DNA from 2 places in the Rossellomorea sp. RS05 genome. Region 2 is predicted to be linked to the other one. Evidence: riboswitches for the same ligand, from Rfam matches in the RefSeq annotation. Region 2 holds a riboswitch; the other holds the start of a gene.
What was found. Region 2 has a riboswitch for S-adenosylmethionine ahead of metE (5-methyltetrahydropteroyltriglutamate--homocysteine S-methyltransferase). Riboswitches for the same ligand answer to the same signal wherever they lie in the genome.

Region 1 (7,864 bases), on a different contig from region 2:
GAATCCCTTATTAAAACAGGCGTTGAAAGGGTTGAGGGAGTATGGGGTATGGTATGCCATCGATGATTTCGGGCAGGGTACCTCTTCCATCAAGAAGTCCATGGAATATGAGCCCGAAGTGATCAAGCTTGATCGCTATTTTGCCATGGATCTTGCTCAAGATCCCAAGAAGCAGCGATTCCTGTCTTTCTTCAGCCAGTTCTATTCCGAAGATACCCTAATTGTCCTCGAGGGGATCGAAAAGCAGGAAGACATGGAGGTTGCCCTTCATCTGGGGATTGCCATCGGACAGGGCTATCATTTGGGCAAGCCGGGAAAACTGCTGGCTTAATCAAAGTACTTATAGGTTTGGCAGGCATCATGCCTTCCCTGTTCTTTATTTACAGAAAATAAATTAAATTGAAAAATATTGAAGAGGAGAGTAGGATAAAGGGAAAAGAGAAAAAGGGGATCCATATGAACAAGTACGTTGTTGTACCGTTACGATTTATTCTGTATTACATACTGGGGATTCTTGGAATCCTTGGGGTGAGCGTCGCACCACAGGTTCTGAGTGAAAAAGGACTGTACAATTTCGTTGCTTTCATTGAAGAATTTCTCAAGTTCACCATCTATTTCGCCGACCCGGGAAACTGGGAATATAACTACAAGGGACAAGTCGACTCCCTTTTCAATGTCCTGTGGGAGCCTTATCTTTATTCCATGACCGTCATATTCGGGGCAATCGCCCTTGGGCTTTTACTAGCGCTGGTATTTGCCATGATCACTTTTTTCCTCCCGACTCCGCTTTCTTCCACGTTGAAGAAAATCCTGAACTTCATGGAGTCGGTGCCGGATCTGCTATTTGCTTTCCTCCTGCAGCTATTCATCGTTTTCTTCTTCAAGAAGTACGGCATCATGCTCATGGAATTCACGGAGTTTGACGGCGTGCAGATATACGCTGCGCCGATCTTCACCCTCGCCATCGTTCCGATGGTCTCCTTCTTCAGGATCCTCCTTCTCGTCATGGAAGAGGAAATGGTGAAAGATCACATTGAATTTGCCAGGAGCAAAGGGCTATCCAAAAGCCGCATCCTCTTCTCACATGTGATGAAGAATATTACACCAAGCTCCTTCTATCATGGGAAGCTCATCATCTGGGGGACCCTGTCGAGTTTATTCATCATCGAAACCCTATTTGATATGAGGGGAATCACCTTCTATATCACACAGGATTTCAGACCCGTCGTGATTGCGTATGCCCTGATCCTTCTTTTCACTCCGTTCTTTTTTATTTATCAAGGGGTGTACCTGTGGATGAACCGTGCTGCTGTGATTGATGATTCCCACTACCGGATCAAAAAGGACAAGATCAAGTTCTCAGAATGGAAGATTTGGGGTTTCATCGCCACTTCGTGGAGGGCTTGGAAAGTACATATGAAGAATCCGAAATTTGCTGGAGGATTCATCATCATCTTCGGAATGATTGTGTATAGTTTCTGCCATTCCTTCTTCAAGGATGAACCTGTCAGCAAGCTTTACTATGTAAAGGATGATGCAGGTACTCTGATAAGCGTCCCGCCTCATGCACCATCAGAGTTCATGGCGCTCGGATCCGACTACAATGGCTTCAGCATCTTGGACCAGCTAATCGTCGGAGCGAAGTACACGCTCATCTTCGCCCTTGTGGTGGCGCTACTGCGGGTTGTAGGTGGCTTCTATCTCGGGGTGGGCTATCACTTCTTCTTGAATGAACGCAGGAAGAACTGGGTGAATAGAATCGTGGATTCGATCCACTTCCTGCCGTTGAGCCTCATTGCGTATCTTCTATTAAGACCGGTGCTGTGGGGATTGACATTCGAAGGATTCCAGCACTCCCTGTTTGAACGGCTCGTCTTCGAGGCGATCGTCCTGACGATCTTGGTGCTGCCCCTGACGATGGTATTGATCGGCAATGAGCTTAAGCTGATCGGACAGCAGGACTTCGTCGTTTCGGCCAAGCTTCTTGGAGGGAGTAACCGCCATCTGCTCTGGACACATCTATTCCCGCACCTGGCTCCGAGGATGTTCATCCTGTTCGGGCAGCAGTTCATCCAAACGATGCTCATCCTGGTCCATATGGGGCTGTTCTATCTATTCCTTGGTGGCACCATCGTATCAAGGGGGCTCCTTCCCGATCCGCCGAAGTCGGCTACATTTGAATGGTCAGGGCTTATCAGTTCTTCCAAACAAGCACTGATGACAGAGAAATATTGGATCGTCCTATTCCCGCTCATCGCCTTCATGATCGCCATCTTCGCCATGCAGTTGGTGGTCCAGGGAGTCAAGGAGATCCAGCAGGCCAAGGTCGGTGTAAGGGTGAATAAGAAGCCGATCAAAGGTTGGAAAAAGTGGAGTAAGAGTGAGAAGCCAAAGGTGAATCCACCTCTTGAAGGAGACTTCACCTTGACGCATCAGAACATCAAGGGATGATGTCCACCCGGCATGAAATCCGAAACGGAGGGACATGTTAAAGGAAAAGGAGTGATGAACGATGAGGATACTGCTCATCAGCTTGACGCTGTCTTTTTCTTTGACAACGACGGGGTTTGCGAGGGACATCCTGCCCTTGCCTGCCCATAAAAAAGAACTGGCCATCGTAATCGATGACCTTGGGAACGATATGGATGGAACGGAAGATATCCTTAATACAGAGGCGACGCTGACGATTGCTGTCATGCCGTTCCTGCCGTCCACAAAGAAGGATGCCGAACGGGCTCATGCGAAGGGCCACGAAGTGATTCTCCATATGCCGATGGAACCTGTGACGGGAAAGGCAAGCTGGCTTGGGCCAGGGGCGTTGACAACAGACTTGTCGGATGATGAAATCCGAAGCCGCGTGGAGAAAGCGATTAAAGACGTCCCCTATGCCGTAGGGATGAATCATCACATGGGTTCAAAGGTGACAGCCGATGAACGCATCATGAGGATCGTCCTCGAAGTATGCAAAAAGCACGGGATGTTTTATCTCGACAGCAAAACTACGGGTGAAAGCGTCATCCCGAAGCTTGCTGACGAACTGAAGGTGCCTTACCTCGAGAACGGACTCTTTTTCGATGATATCTATACGAAGGAGCATATCGGGCAGCAGGCGACAAAACTTGCCGCTAAACTTGAAAAAGATGACAGCATGGTGGCCATTGGTCACGTCGGTGTAACGGGTACGATGATTGCATCAATGCTGAAGGACTTCATTCCTGTCTACGAAAAAGAAGCCAATATTGTCCCATTATCCGACCTTATTCCTGAGTATCACTTGATTGATGAAAGCATGCCATGAGTTGTATGCTGATAGGTGATGAACAATCGGAGGGAGAGTCGATTACATGAAAATGGCTATTGTGACCGGAGCAACAAGGGGACTGGGCGAAGCGATTGCTTCTGACCTGGTGGAAAAAGGGGTCGGACTTATCAACATATCCCGTCGAGATAATGAAAATCTGAAGGCCTTGGCCATGGATGCAGGGGTGGTCTATTCCTTCCATTCGTGCGATCTGACATCTGCTGCCGACACGGAACAGGTATTCAGGGAAGTGGGAGCAAGCGTGTTTTCAAGCGGAGCCGACACAATTTATGTGATTCAGAATGCCGGCTTGGTCACCCCCATCAATCCGTCCGGACAAGTGGATGCCGGGAGCTTGGAAGCAAGTGTTCACGTGAATCTCCTTGCTCCCATGATCGTCCTCAATGAAATGATCTCCGCGTCTGCGGGCAAATCTGGACAGATGGTGATTGTCAATGTCAGTTCAGGTGCAGGTAGCCGGCCAGTGTATGGGTGGAGTACATACTGCTCCACCAAGGCAGGACTTAATATGCTGACAGAAACCGTGAGCCTGGAGCTATCGACTTCAGGACATGATCATAAGGTTATTTCCTTCAGCCCGGGTGTCATGGATACAAATATGCAGGGAGAAATCCGTTCCTCCTCACAGGAAGCTTTTGTTGAAGTAGAGAAGTTCAAACGCTACAAGGAAGAGGGGACGCTCCGCTCGGCAAAAACGGTGGCAGAAGCCATTGTAGGTTTATTAATGGATGGAGAGATAGACAGCGGGAAGCTCTACCATATTAATGATTTGGTATGAACAAGAAGAAGCCCCGGTGCTCCTTGGTGATCCAAGGGCATCGGGGCTTCTTGTTTTATTACGATCTTACAGGCTCTGTTGTATGAGTCTTTTTACGGGTGAAGCGCGGCAATGCAAACTTAATGGCAATTAGTCCGCAAATGGCTGTCAATACCGGGTAGAACGAGTAAGGCAAGACACTGAGCGGAGAGATTTTCGCCGTCTCGGCTACCAGAAGGATCTGTGCTCCGTAAGGGATGAGACCTTGAATGGAACAAGAAAAGATATCCAGGACACTGGCCGTTTTGCGATTATCGACTTTGTACTCATCACTGATGGATTTAGCCAATGGCCCAGCGATGATGATTGATATCGTATTATTTGCTGTACAAAGATTTGTTGATGCGACAAGACCGGCTGTCGCGTACTGCGCACCCTTCGGTGAGCGAATCTTCCTGGTTGCAAAATACAGAAGTGCTTGGATTCCGCCGTTGTGACGGATCAACTCGACGACCCCACCGATGAAGATGGAGAGAAAGGCGATTTCACCCATGCCAAGCATACCGTCGGCAACAGCACCGAAGTATTCTGACGGTGCGAAACTGCCATCGATGAAGCCGATGATTCCAGAAAGAACGATTCCTCCAAGCAATACGGCAAATACGTTTAAGCCGATCAAAGCTGTAATGAGGACGACGATATACGGAAGGATCTTGATCCATTCATAGTTACCTGCATTGACGGATGATTGTTGCCCCAAAGTGATAAAGAACAAGATGATCAGCGTGATGATACAGGCTGGAAGTACGATGGAAAAATTGACCTTGAACTTGTCTTTCATTTCGGTTTTCTGTGTACGGACAGCGGCAATCGTTGTATCAGAGATAAAGGATAAATTATCCCCGAACATAGATCCGCCAACTACGGTTGCCATGGCAAGAGGCATGGAGATGTCGGTTCCGTTACTGATCCCGACGCCGATCGGGGCAAGAGCCGCAATCGTTCCCATTGATGTTCCCATTGAGATGGATATAAAGGCTGCGATGACGAATAGGCCCACAATCAACAGGTTACCAGGCAGGACGGATAGAGCCAGGTTGACCGTAGCGTCCACAGCCCCCATCTTATCGGCAACGCCCGAGAAAGCACCTGCAAGAAGGAAGATGAAGACCATGATCATAATGTCCAGGTGGCCGGCTCCCTTCGCAAAACGTTCGACTTTTACATTCAGACTGTCCTTCCGGTTCATGGCCAGCGCCACGACAGCAGCGATGATGATTGCGACGAGTACTGGGAAGGAATAGAAGTCCCCTGAAATAATCCCTACTCCGAGGAACAAGGCAACGAATATGAGTAATGGTAATAATGCCAGTAGATTCCCTTTTTCCTGATTCATGTTGTGCACTCCTTTTAGATGATTTGTTGCGCGTAAAATAAAAAACCTCTTCAAATAAGAAGAGGTTTCCATGAAAACGAAACACCCTTCTTATCTTTCAAGCCGGTGGCTTGCTGGATGTGGCACAGCACTCGTTGGGACGAGTCCGCTGCCGAGACATCAAAGGGCCAGTCCCTCCGTCTCTCTGGATAAGAAGATTTTACGTTATGCAGTTATGATTAAGATACTTACATACTTTAATGGGTTTCATCTTAAATGTCAAACGGGAAATTTTTCATCCGCATTAAGCAAACGCATTCATATTTTGAAGATGAACACAGTTAGTATTGTAACTGGAATAAATCAGATGATATAATCAGTTAATGGAAAAATAAGGGGTTCAGAGCCCTCAGCACACAGAAGAGGTGACCGTATGAAGAAGCGATATTGGCTGCTGGCATTGAGTATGTGTCTGTTACTGGTGGGGTGTTCTCAAGGGAAGGGAAATGGTTCATCGAAGTTGACGCTGGAACCGTATGACCTGAGTGATAAGGAAGAAAAGGTGGTTGCCGTTACAGGGAGAGACTCCATGTTCTTCTTTACCCTGGATGGAACCCTAGCAAAGGATATGGATATTGAAAGGACCATGGAAGTGTATGAAAAAGGGAAGCTCGTAAGCGATGAGCCGTTCCAATACGGCGAAGAAGCGAAAAAGTATAAACACTCCCTGAACTCCTTCGGCATGGAAAGCTCGGAAAAGGATCTGAAGATCTTTCATGGGAGCGAAGGTACCTTCCTTACAATGGACGAAGACCCCATACCTGAAGAAAGTGGAAGCAGTGCATCCTCCTTGTTAACAGAAAAAGTGGAGCTCAAGAAAGATAAGCCCGTCTATATCTACGGAATGGCCACTTCTAAAATCGGCGGGGATCCCGCAAGTATTGGATTGGAAGATGGGAAACCTGTCGGTGGCTTCAAAAAATCCGACAAGGCCTATATCTATAAAATCACCCTGGTGGACCGTAAATCTGAATAATTTTCAGAATAAAGATTATTTTATTAGAATAATAGGTTTTAAATCTTTTGACTGGTGGTACAAGAAAGGTATATATCACATATAGGATTCGAGCGTTAACAACTTTCATGTAAAAGGGGAGTCTATTATGGATAATACCTTCGTCTACTCAAAAGAATATGCCAACCTTGGCGACATTATAGAATTCAAAAGGAAAAAGCACGTCCTGCAAGGCGTCGTGACGACCCTAAGGGAGAACACGGTCATTGTGCGCATGGATAAGGAATCAGCGATGAAGCTGGACCTTCCCGATGATCAAACCGTGGTTGCCCATAAGAACTATGCCGTCATCGAGCGAGCTGAAAATGGCACGAATCCGGTCTTCGTCTACGATGGATGGAACAGTGCATTGAAGGCGTAAATAGTATACAAGAAAAATCCCCCGGCGCTAAATTGAGCGTCCGGGGGATTTTTTTGAGTTGTTCAAGTGATAAGGTGAAGCATGCAGAAAGACTCCTGTGCAGGCGGTTCACCTTCTCCTCGGTTCACCGCCGGTTTGCGTACTCCTTGACCATTTCTTCTGTCACGGTCTTGCGCTGGGGTACGACGCCCTGCCTTGCAAGGGCATTGATCTCCTGGGTGACGTGATTGATGCGGTCGGTGGTGAATGGCCTTCCGGCTTCGCATAATGTGAGGGCTTCTTCGATGGCCTGTTCCCTCGATTCATCAAGCTTCATGAACTCCTTCACGAGGCTGTGCTGCTTGCTTGAATGCTTTGTGATGTCCTTGTGTACGCTCATGCCCTCATCCCTCTTTCGATTGGTATATGTCTCATTATGCTTGTTTTTCACAGCGGTGGCAATGGTTATAGGATCGGGGAGAGGAGCCGGGATATGGACTCCTTGAATTTGATCATGAGAGGTCGGCGGTGATAGTCCTCGAGGGTCAATTCCCTGCTTAATTTCCTGTCTTCCATGAAGGAGCGGCTGAGCTCACGTGAAAGCTTCCGGTCATAAAGAAAGGCATTCACCTCAAAGTTCAGGCGGAAGCTCCTCACGTCGATATTGGCTGTGCCGACCGATGAAAGTTCATCATCCACTACGATCGTCTTCGCGTGGATGAAGCCGTTATCGTAGATGAAGATCCTTGCCCCTGCCTTCAATAATTCCCCCACATACGAGTAAGTCGCCCAGTAAACAAACATGTGATCAGGCTTGTTCGGGATCATAATCCGGACGTCCTTCCCGGTGAGTGCAGCGATGCGCAGGGAATCCAAGAGACTTTCATCCGGGATGAAATAGGGTGTCTGGATGTAGATCGAGTGCTTGGCCGATGAAATCATCTTCAAGTAGCCGTTCTTGATCTGCTCCCATTCTGAATCAGGTCCCGAGGTGA
Region 2 (7,864 bases):
ATGACCACAAAGCAACTAGCTTCATCCTGCGGGAGCAGCGAGGCGGCGATCATCCGTTTTTGTAAACGGATCGGCATCAACTCCTTCAGCGGGTTGAAGATCGAACTTGCCAAAACCTCATGGATCGAGGAACCGGAAGATCCCGAAGTGAACACACTTTTACACTTTGAGGACAGCCTGGAAACAGTATTCAGTAAAGTGACGATGAATACGTACCAGGCCATCAAGAACACGGAGAAACTGTTCTCTGTGGAGGAGCTCGAGCGTGCGGTGGAAGCACTCCACCACGCCGATCGCGTCTATCTATACGGAGTCGGAGGTTCTGCTGTCGTGGCGGAGGACTTCACCCAGAAGATCCTCAGGCTCAATTACCTTGCCTTCCAGGCGGGGGATATCCACGTCCAGATGATGATGGCAGCGAATATGACGAAGAACGATGTCCTGTTCGTCGTTTCAACATCAGGTCAGACGAAGGAAATCCTGAGGCTCATGACCGTGGCACAGGAAAAGGGAGCGAAAATCATCCTCCTTACCCAGCACGGGAAGTCCCAGGCGAGAAAGCTTGCCGATATCGTCCTGACAATCTCGGAAGAAGAGAACAATATCAGGATCGGTACGATGACGGCACGCATTGCGCAACTCGTCATCATAGACGCCCTGTTTGTTGCATTATGTATGAAGAAAGGACATGGCGTCTTCGAACAAATCGTCGAGACCCATAATATAGTCCAACGGATGAAAAAGGAGGAAGATTGATGAAAGTATTATTTGTATGTGCAGGTGGGATGTCCAGTTCCATCGTCGTCAATGCATTGAAGAAAGAAGGGGCGAAAGAAGGTCTAGAAATGGACGTCTTGGCAATCGGGACGGGGGAAGTGGCCGATGAGATATCCAAGGGATGGGATGTCTGCATGGTCGCACCGCAGATCAGGCACCGCTTCGATCAGGTGAAGAAAGCGGCTGACGGGGCAAATGTACCATGCGGGCCGATCCCGCCACAGGCTTACTCGCCGCTCGGTGGGGCCACATTATTGAAAACCGTCAAGGAATTGACGAACTAAAGGGGAAGAACAAGGGGGTAGGAACATGCAAAAGTTTGTGAGTTTCTTGGAGAACAACTTATCTGGTCCGATGGCGAGACTGTCGGAGCAAAGGCATCTGCAGGCAATCCGGGATGGGGTCATTTCTGCACTGCCGTTCATTATCGTAGGATCATTCTTTTTGATCTTCGCTTTTCCGCCACTACCCGATGCAGGGGTGTTCGGGGATATCAAGCAGTGGGCACTTGATCATCAGACTGAAATTTTGATTCCTTATCGTGTGACCATGTTCATCATGTCGCTCTATATAGCCTTCGGGATAGGCTACAATCTTGCAAAAAGCTATGACCTTGATCCGTTATCCGGAGCACAGATGGCAGTAGCGGCCCTTCTATTGACAGTTACACCACAGGTGATAGATGGTCAGGGATGGGTACTTCCGATGACCAATCTCGGGGGGCATGGTTTATTCGTAACAATGGTCGTGTCGATCCTGGCAGTCGAAATCCTTCGGTTCTGTAAAAAGCGAAATATCACGATTAAAATGCCTGAACAAGTACCACCATCAGTGGCACGGAGTTTTGAAGCACTGATTCCTGTTGCATTTGTCATCGTAGGCATGTCCGCCATCACAGTCTGGGCAGGTCTTGACCTCCATCACTTGATCGGTGTCGCCGTTTCTCCGCTCGTAACGGCAGGGGACAGCATCTTTGGGGTATTGATTCCAGTATTCTTAATTACATTCTTCTGGTCATTCGGAATTCATGGGGTATCGGTCGTTGGTACGGTCGCCCGTCCGCTCTGGGAAATGTTCCTTGGGAACAATGCCGAAGCCGTCGCACACGGTCAGGTAATCCCGCATATTGCACCTGAAACATTCTACCAATGGTTCATCTGGATCGGTGGGTCTGGTGCCACACTCGGTCTCGCACTGGCTATGGTATTCTTCTCAAGATCCAAGTATTTGAAAGCATTGGGACGCACTAGTATTGTCCCGGTCACGTTCAATATTAATGAGCCTATTATTTTCGGGGCACCGATTGTACTGAATCCTGTCCTGATCATCCCGTTCGTCATCACACCGCTCGTTACGGCAACCATTGCATATGTGGCAACGGCTACAGGAATGATTTCACCGACCTATATCATGCCTCCGTGGACCCTGCCCGCACCGATCGGCGCGTTCTTGGCAACCGGTGGAGACTGGAGGGCAGTGGTGATGGTCTTCATCAATATCGCGATCTCGTTCGCCATCTACTTCCCGTTCTTCAAGATGTATGATAAGAAAATGGTCAAAGTGGAAGAAAACGAGCAACAAGCAGCATAAGCGAAGGCGAGAAGCGGGAATCTCATGATCCCGCTTCTTCACTATGTATCACAAGGAGCGTGAACAAAATGATTGAAACTGTTATACCAAGAAGAATAGGTTTCAAAAGCGTACTGGTTCTGATACTTACTGTATCCATAGGTCTCTTACTCTTATCAAAACCTTTCATGAGTGCCGGAATGCCCAAGGAGTGGAGTATCTTCCTTGCAACTGGCATTTCCACGTCATTGGGCCTGAGTCTTGTCCTTCTGAAAATCGAAGGGCCGGTGACGAATTCGTCAATCAGGAAGAAAAGGTTATTGGTTGGAATCATTGTCAGCCTCGCCATCAGTTTTGTCATGGCATTCGTTGTAAAGTAATACAGGAGGAGGAGCGTTCATGAATAAAGGCTTAAAAATCGTGACCATCGGCGGTGGCTCAAGCTACACGCCGGAGTTTGTGGAAGGGTTGATCAATCGATATGATGAGCTGCCTGTCCGAGAGCTGTGGCTAGTGGATATCCCTGCTGGAAAAGAAAAGCTCGAAATTGTCGGGAGTCTTGCGCGGAGGATGGTGTCTATGGCCGGTGTCCCCATGACCATTCACCTGGCTTTGGACAGGGAGGAAGCACTGAAGGATGCGGATTTTGTTACAACCCAGATGCGGGTCGGTCAGCTGAAGGCAAGGATTCAGGATGAAAGGCTGCCGATCAAGTACGGGATGATCGGGCAGGAAACGAACGGGGCAGGTGGACTATTCAAAGGCCTCCGCACCATTCCAGTTCTTCTTGAGATTGCAGAGGATATGCAGCGTCTTTGCCCTGATGCATGGCTGATCAATTTCACAAACCCTGCTGGGATGGTGACGGAGGCGTTGCTCCGATACAGCAAGCATTCCAAAGTCGTGGGCGTATGCAACCTGCCGATCAATACGAAGATGACCATTGCCAGGCTCCTTGGTGTAGAGGTCGCTTCCGTCGATATCCGTTTTGCCGGCTTGAATCATATGGTGTACGGACTGGATGTCACCGTCGATGGGGTGTCCGCTCTTGATGAGGTACTGGAACTGATGGGTGATGAGGATAAGCAGCTCAGCATGAAAAATATCGCCCCACTGCCATGGGATCCTGTCTTCTTGAAGGCTCTCGGAGTCATACCTTGTCCGTACCACCGGTATTTTTACAAAACCAGTGAGATCCTCGAGAAGCAGCTGGAAGAATTCAAAACGGGGACAACCCGTGCCGAGGTGGTCCAACGATTGGAAGATGAATTGTTCGAGCTGTATAAAAACGAAGACCTTGATGTGAAGCCCCCGCAGCTTCAAGAGCGCGGAGGAGCCTACTACAGCGATGCCGCCTGCAATGTGATTTCTTCAATCTTCAATGATAAAGGGGATGTACAGACCCTGAACGTCAGAAATGATGGCAGTATCACGGGCATCCCTGATGAGTCCGCCGTGGAATTGAACTGTGTCGTGACCAAAGAAGGGCCTAAACCGATCCATATAGGTGAACTGCCTGTAGCCGTCAGCGGACTTGTTCAACAGATCAAATCCTTTGAGCGGACCGCGGCAGAAGCAGCCGTGTCAGGCTCCTACGAAAAAGCCCTCCTCGCCATGGCAATCAATCCACTGGTTACGAGTGATTCAAGAGCAAAACCATTATTGGATGAACTGCTGGACGTCCACCGCGAATTTCTTCCTGCGTTCCATGCAAAGTCGACCCTCCTCTGAAGTGCCAGAGGGGGCATTCTTTATGGCAACGAGTTTTGCTGGAGTGACCCCTACGGCAAATAGGACCTTCGGACGAATGTTAGAAATATTTTGACAAAGTAAAAGCTGGCATGCTAGTATTACCCTATTCAACGGACAAATATATGATCGATACTCTTATGAAGAGCGGTGGAGGGACTGGCCCTGTGAAACCCGGCAACCATTCAACACTTGTTGAAAAGGTGCTAATTCCTGCAAAGCGTCATGCTTTGGAAAATAAGAGAGGACATCCCTTTACCGGGCCTCTCTATCGTGGAGAGGCTTTTTTCGTTGAGGTGAGAACTGAATAGGAAGATGCGACAGGTGCCGTGTGGAAGCATGGCTGAAAAGGGAAACCGGTGAAAGTCCGGTACGGTCCCGCCACTGTAAAGGGAAGCAACTTATCACATCCACTGTTTCTAAAGGGAATGGGAAGGGATAAGGCGTGATGAACCTGAGTCAGGAGACCTGCCTGTTGTGTGCACTTAAGCTCTACGGGTCATAGAGGGGAGTGAGGAACGCGTGTTGACATCATAGGAATGTCGACGTTTATTCATTGCGCGCAAAATCTCTCTTTCTCTGAAAGGGAGATTTTTTTATTGGAGAGAAAATGAGAAGGAGTGAGCAATATGGTGAAAAGTTCAAATCTCGGTTACCCGAGGATCGGTGAGAAACGAGAGTGGAAGAAAGCACTGGAACAATTTTGGGAAGGAAAGCTAAAGGAAGAAGAATTTGTGGAGAAGACAGATGAAATCCGCCTTCGTCATCTTAAAAAGCAGTCGGATGCAGGAATCGACCTGATTCCCGTCGGGGACTTCAGCCTATATGATCATGTATTGGATACGGCCGCCATGTTCGGGGTGGTCCCGAAGCGGTTTGGTCATGAGGGAGGGAAGGTCTCGCTGCAAACGTATTACGGTATGGCAAGGGGGACGGGGGATGCGGTGGCATCCACGATGACGAAGTGGTTCAACACGAATTACCATTACATCGTTCCCGAACTGGAAGGAGCTACGCCTTCTTTGGCCGATAATTCCCCGCTTCGCTACTTCAAGGAGGCGAAGGAGCAGCTTGGCATCATTGGAAAGCCGGTGCTCCTTGGACCAGTTACGTTCGTTAAGCTGTCCAAAGGATATGACCTCGAAGAGTTTGATAGCGTGGTCGATGGGTTCGTACCGTTGTATGGTTCCATTCTCAAGGAGCTTGAAGAGGCTGGTGCCGAATGGGTTCAGATCGATGAACCCGTGCTTTGTACCGACCTGACAGAGGATGAGTGGACGGTGCTTGAGCAGGTCTATGACACGTTGATCAAGGCAGCACCTGGAATCAAGGTCATTCTTCAAACCTACTTTGATCGCGTCAGTCGCTATGAGAGGGTGGTCAGGCTGCCGGTACATGGGATCGGATTGGATTTTGTACACGATGGTGGAGGGAATCGTCAGGCACTGAACACCCATGGATTCCCAGAAGATAAGGTCTTGGCTGCTGGACTCATTGATGGAAGGAATATTTGGAAAGCAGATCTTGATCGGACTCTCTCCTCGCTTAAGCAATTGGAGGGCATTGTTTCAAAGGATCGGTTAATCATTCAGCCGTCATCGAGCCTGCTCCATGTGCCCGTCACGGTCAAAGTAGAGGAAGGGCTGAGGGAACACCTCAAACGCACACTTTCTTTTGCAGATGAAAAGCTGCAGGAAATCGTCACGGTTACGGAGGCGGTCAAGGAAGGGCGTCCTTCTATCTCAAATGAGTTGAAGGAAAGCTCTGACGGTCTCGACAATATCGAACCATCCCGAACACTCAGAGACAGTGAGCAACTGGTCGGAAATGAAGTCCTTCAACGTGCTCCATTCTCTGAGAGGCGGGTCGTTCAGGAGTCAGAGCTCGGTCTTCCCCTCTTCCCCACCACTACGATTGGAAGCTTTCCTCAGACTAAAGAGGTGCGGAAAGAACGGCTTAAGTGGAGGAGGGGAGACGTAAGCGATCAGGACTACCGGACGTTCATCCAGGAAGAGATTGAGAAGTGGATCGACATCCAGGAAAAAATCGGTTTGGACGTACTGGTGCACGGAGAATTTGAACGGACGGATATGGTGGAATACTTCGGTGAAAAGCTTGGGGGATTTGCCTTCACGAAGAATGGCTGGGTGCAGTCCTACGGATCGCGTTGTGTAAAGCCTCCGATCATTCACGGGGACGTCAGCTTCCAAGAACCGATGACAGTGGATGAAACGGTCTTTGCGCAATCGCTGACTGAAAAACCTGTAAAGGGCATGCTGACTGGTCCAATCACAATCGTGAACTGGTCATTTGTCCGGACAGACATTCCGCGTTATGATGTGGCCAATCAGATTGCCCTGGCCTTGAGAAAAGAAGTCGAAGCCCTCGAGGAGAATGGAATCCGCATGATCCAAGTCGATGAACCGGCCCTCAGGGAGGGGATGCCCCTGCAGAAAGAAAAGAGGGCAGGATATCTAAAAGCTGCCGTCCACGCTTTCAAACTTGCGACGTCATCTGTGAAAAGCAGTACGCAAATCCACACCCATATGTGCTATTCGGAGTTTGGGGAAATCATCGAGAGTATCAAAGCGCTCGATGCGGACGTCATATCGATCGAAACGTCAAGGAGTCATGGGAATCTCATTCATTCCTTTGAGGAAAACACCTATAGTCAAGGTATCGGTCTCGGCGTCTATGACATACACAGCCCAAGGGTTCCGACGCTCGAGGAGATGACTCGGAACATTGAACGGGCCATTCGCGTCCTCGATCCGCAACTTTTCTGGATCAATCCTGACTGTGGTTTGAAAACACGCGGAACCGACGAAACCATCGAAGCACTCGTTGTGATGGTGGAGGCAGCGAAGAAGATGAGGGAAACCGTTCTTGCAGCCCAACAGTGAACGAACATAAAAAGTGCGGACAGCACCCGTCTGAGGGCCGGGCTGTCCGCACTTTGCTTTGACCTAATGTTTAACACGTACCGTTTTGGCGTCGCGGCTTTCAAGACCGGTATCGGATACAGATGTAACTCCATACGTGTAGAGTCCCTTACCAGGAAGAACGTCTGTGTAGGAATCTTCATCTGCGTAGACGACATCGATGATGTTGGCAGGATCATTATAATCGCCTACACGAGGACCGTCAAACCGGTAGATGACAAACTTTCTTGCAGTGTGTTTCTTATCTTCAATCTCAAGTTTGACACTGCCATGTTTGGATTTCCCTTTTACTTTGGTCGGTTTTTTCGGCAGTTCCCTGTTATTCCAAGGAGTAGGCGGCGTCAAGGCTGTTTCTGTATAGATTTCATTCTTCAGGATATCCGCATATCCCAGGCGATTGTTATAGAGCTGCTGAAGGGAGAAATGCATCTGTCCTTTTGCCGTGCCGTTTTCACGGTTATCCAGTATCTGTTCCGGTAGTTCATACTGGTCGTACCACTGCTGATCGAAGTTGTCACCAACCTTGTAGTCAGCCGTCCCGATATAGAGATGAACGGGGTGCTCATAGGCGTACTCGGTCACTTCATTGCTCCACCAATCGAGGAGGATGGAATAGTTTGCAGCGGCAAAGTCCCGGGACCAGTAGATCTGCGGAGTGATGTAGTCGATGCTGCCGTCTTTGATCCACTGACGCGTATCGGCGTAAAGATCATCGTAATTCGTCTGGCCTGCCGTCGTATCACTTCCAGTTGGGTCCTTGGCAATATTCCTCCAGACGCCAAATGGAGAGATACCGAACTGGACCCATTCCTTCATATCCTTGATGG

Region 1: another riboswitch for S-adenosylmethionine. It lies ahead of ABJ225_RS19825 (Na+/H+ antiporter NhaC family protein); the one in region 2 lies ahead of metE (5-methyltetrahydropteroyltriglutamate--homocysteine S-methyltransferase).

What each region holds. Positions count from the first base shown of each region.
Region 1 covers NZ_JBDKWY010000010.1:82,621-90,484, forward strand. The annotation lists gene ABJ225_RS19805 (EAL domain-containing protein) at 1-331, shown strand, start outside; gene ABJ225_RS19810 (ABC transporter permease subunit) at 457-2,451, shown strand; gene ABJ225_RS19815 (divergent polysaccharide deacetylase family protein) at 2,513-3,298, shown strand; gene ABJ225_RS19820 ((S)-benzoin forming benzil reductase) at 3,345-4,100, shown strand; gene ABJ225_RS19825 (Na+/H+ antiporter NhaC family protein) at 4,159-5,475, opposite strand; SAM riboswitch class I at 5,563-5,670, opposite strand; gene ABJ225_RS19830 (hypothetical protein) at 5,888-6,490, shown strand; gene ABJ225_RS19835 (DUF2187 family protein) at 6,618-6,890, shown strand; gene ABJ225_RS19840 (YpbS family protein) at 7,015-7,269, opposite strand; gene cls (cardiolipin synthase) at 7,335-7,864, opposite strand, start outside.
Region 2 covers NZ_JBDKWY010000002.1:330,162-338,025, forward strand. The annotation lists gene ABJ225_RS09420 (MurR/RpiR family transcriptional regulator) at 1-756, shown strand, start outside; gene ABJ225_RS09425 (PTS sugar transporter subunit IIB) at 756-1,061, shown strand; gene ABJ225_RS09430 (PTS sugar transporter subunit IIC) at 1,087-2,367, shown strand; gene ABJ225_RS09435 (hypothetical protein) at 2,535-2,726, shown strand; gene ABJ225_RS09440 (6-phospho-beta-glucosidase) at 2,746-4,077, shown strand; SAM riboswitch class I at 4,231-4,339, shown strand; cobalamin riboswitch at 4,401-4,585, shown strand; gene metE (5-methyltetrahydropteroyltriglutamate--homocysteine S-methyltransferase) at 4,725-6,998, shown strand; gene ABJ225_RS09450 (glycoside hydrolase family 10-like protein) at 7,062-7,864, opposite strand, start outside.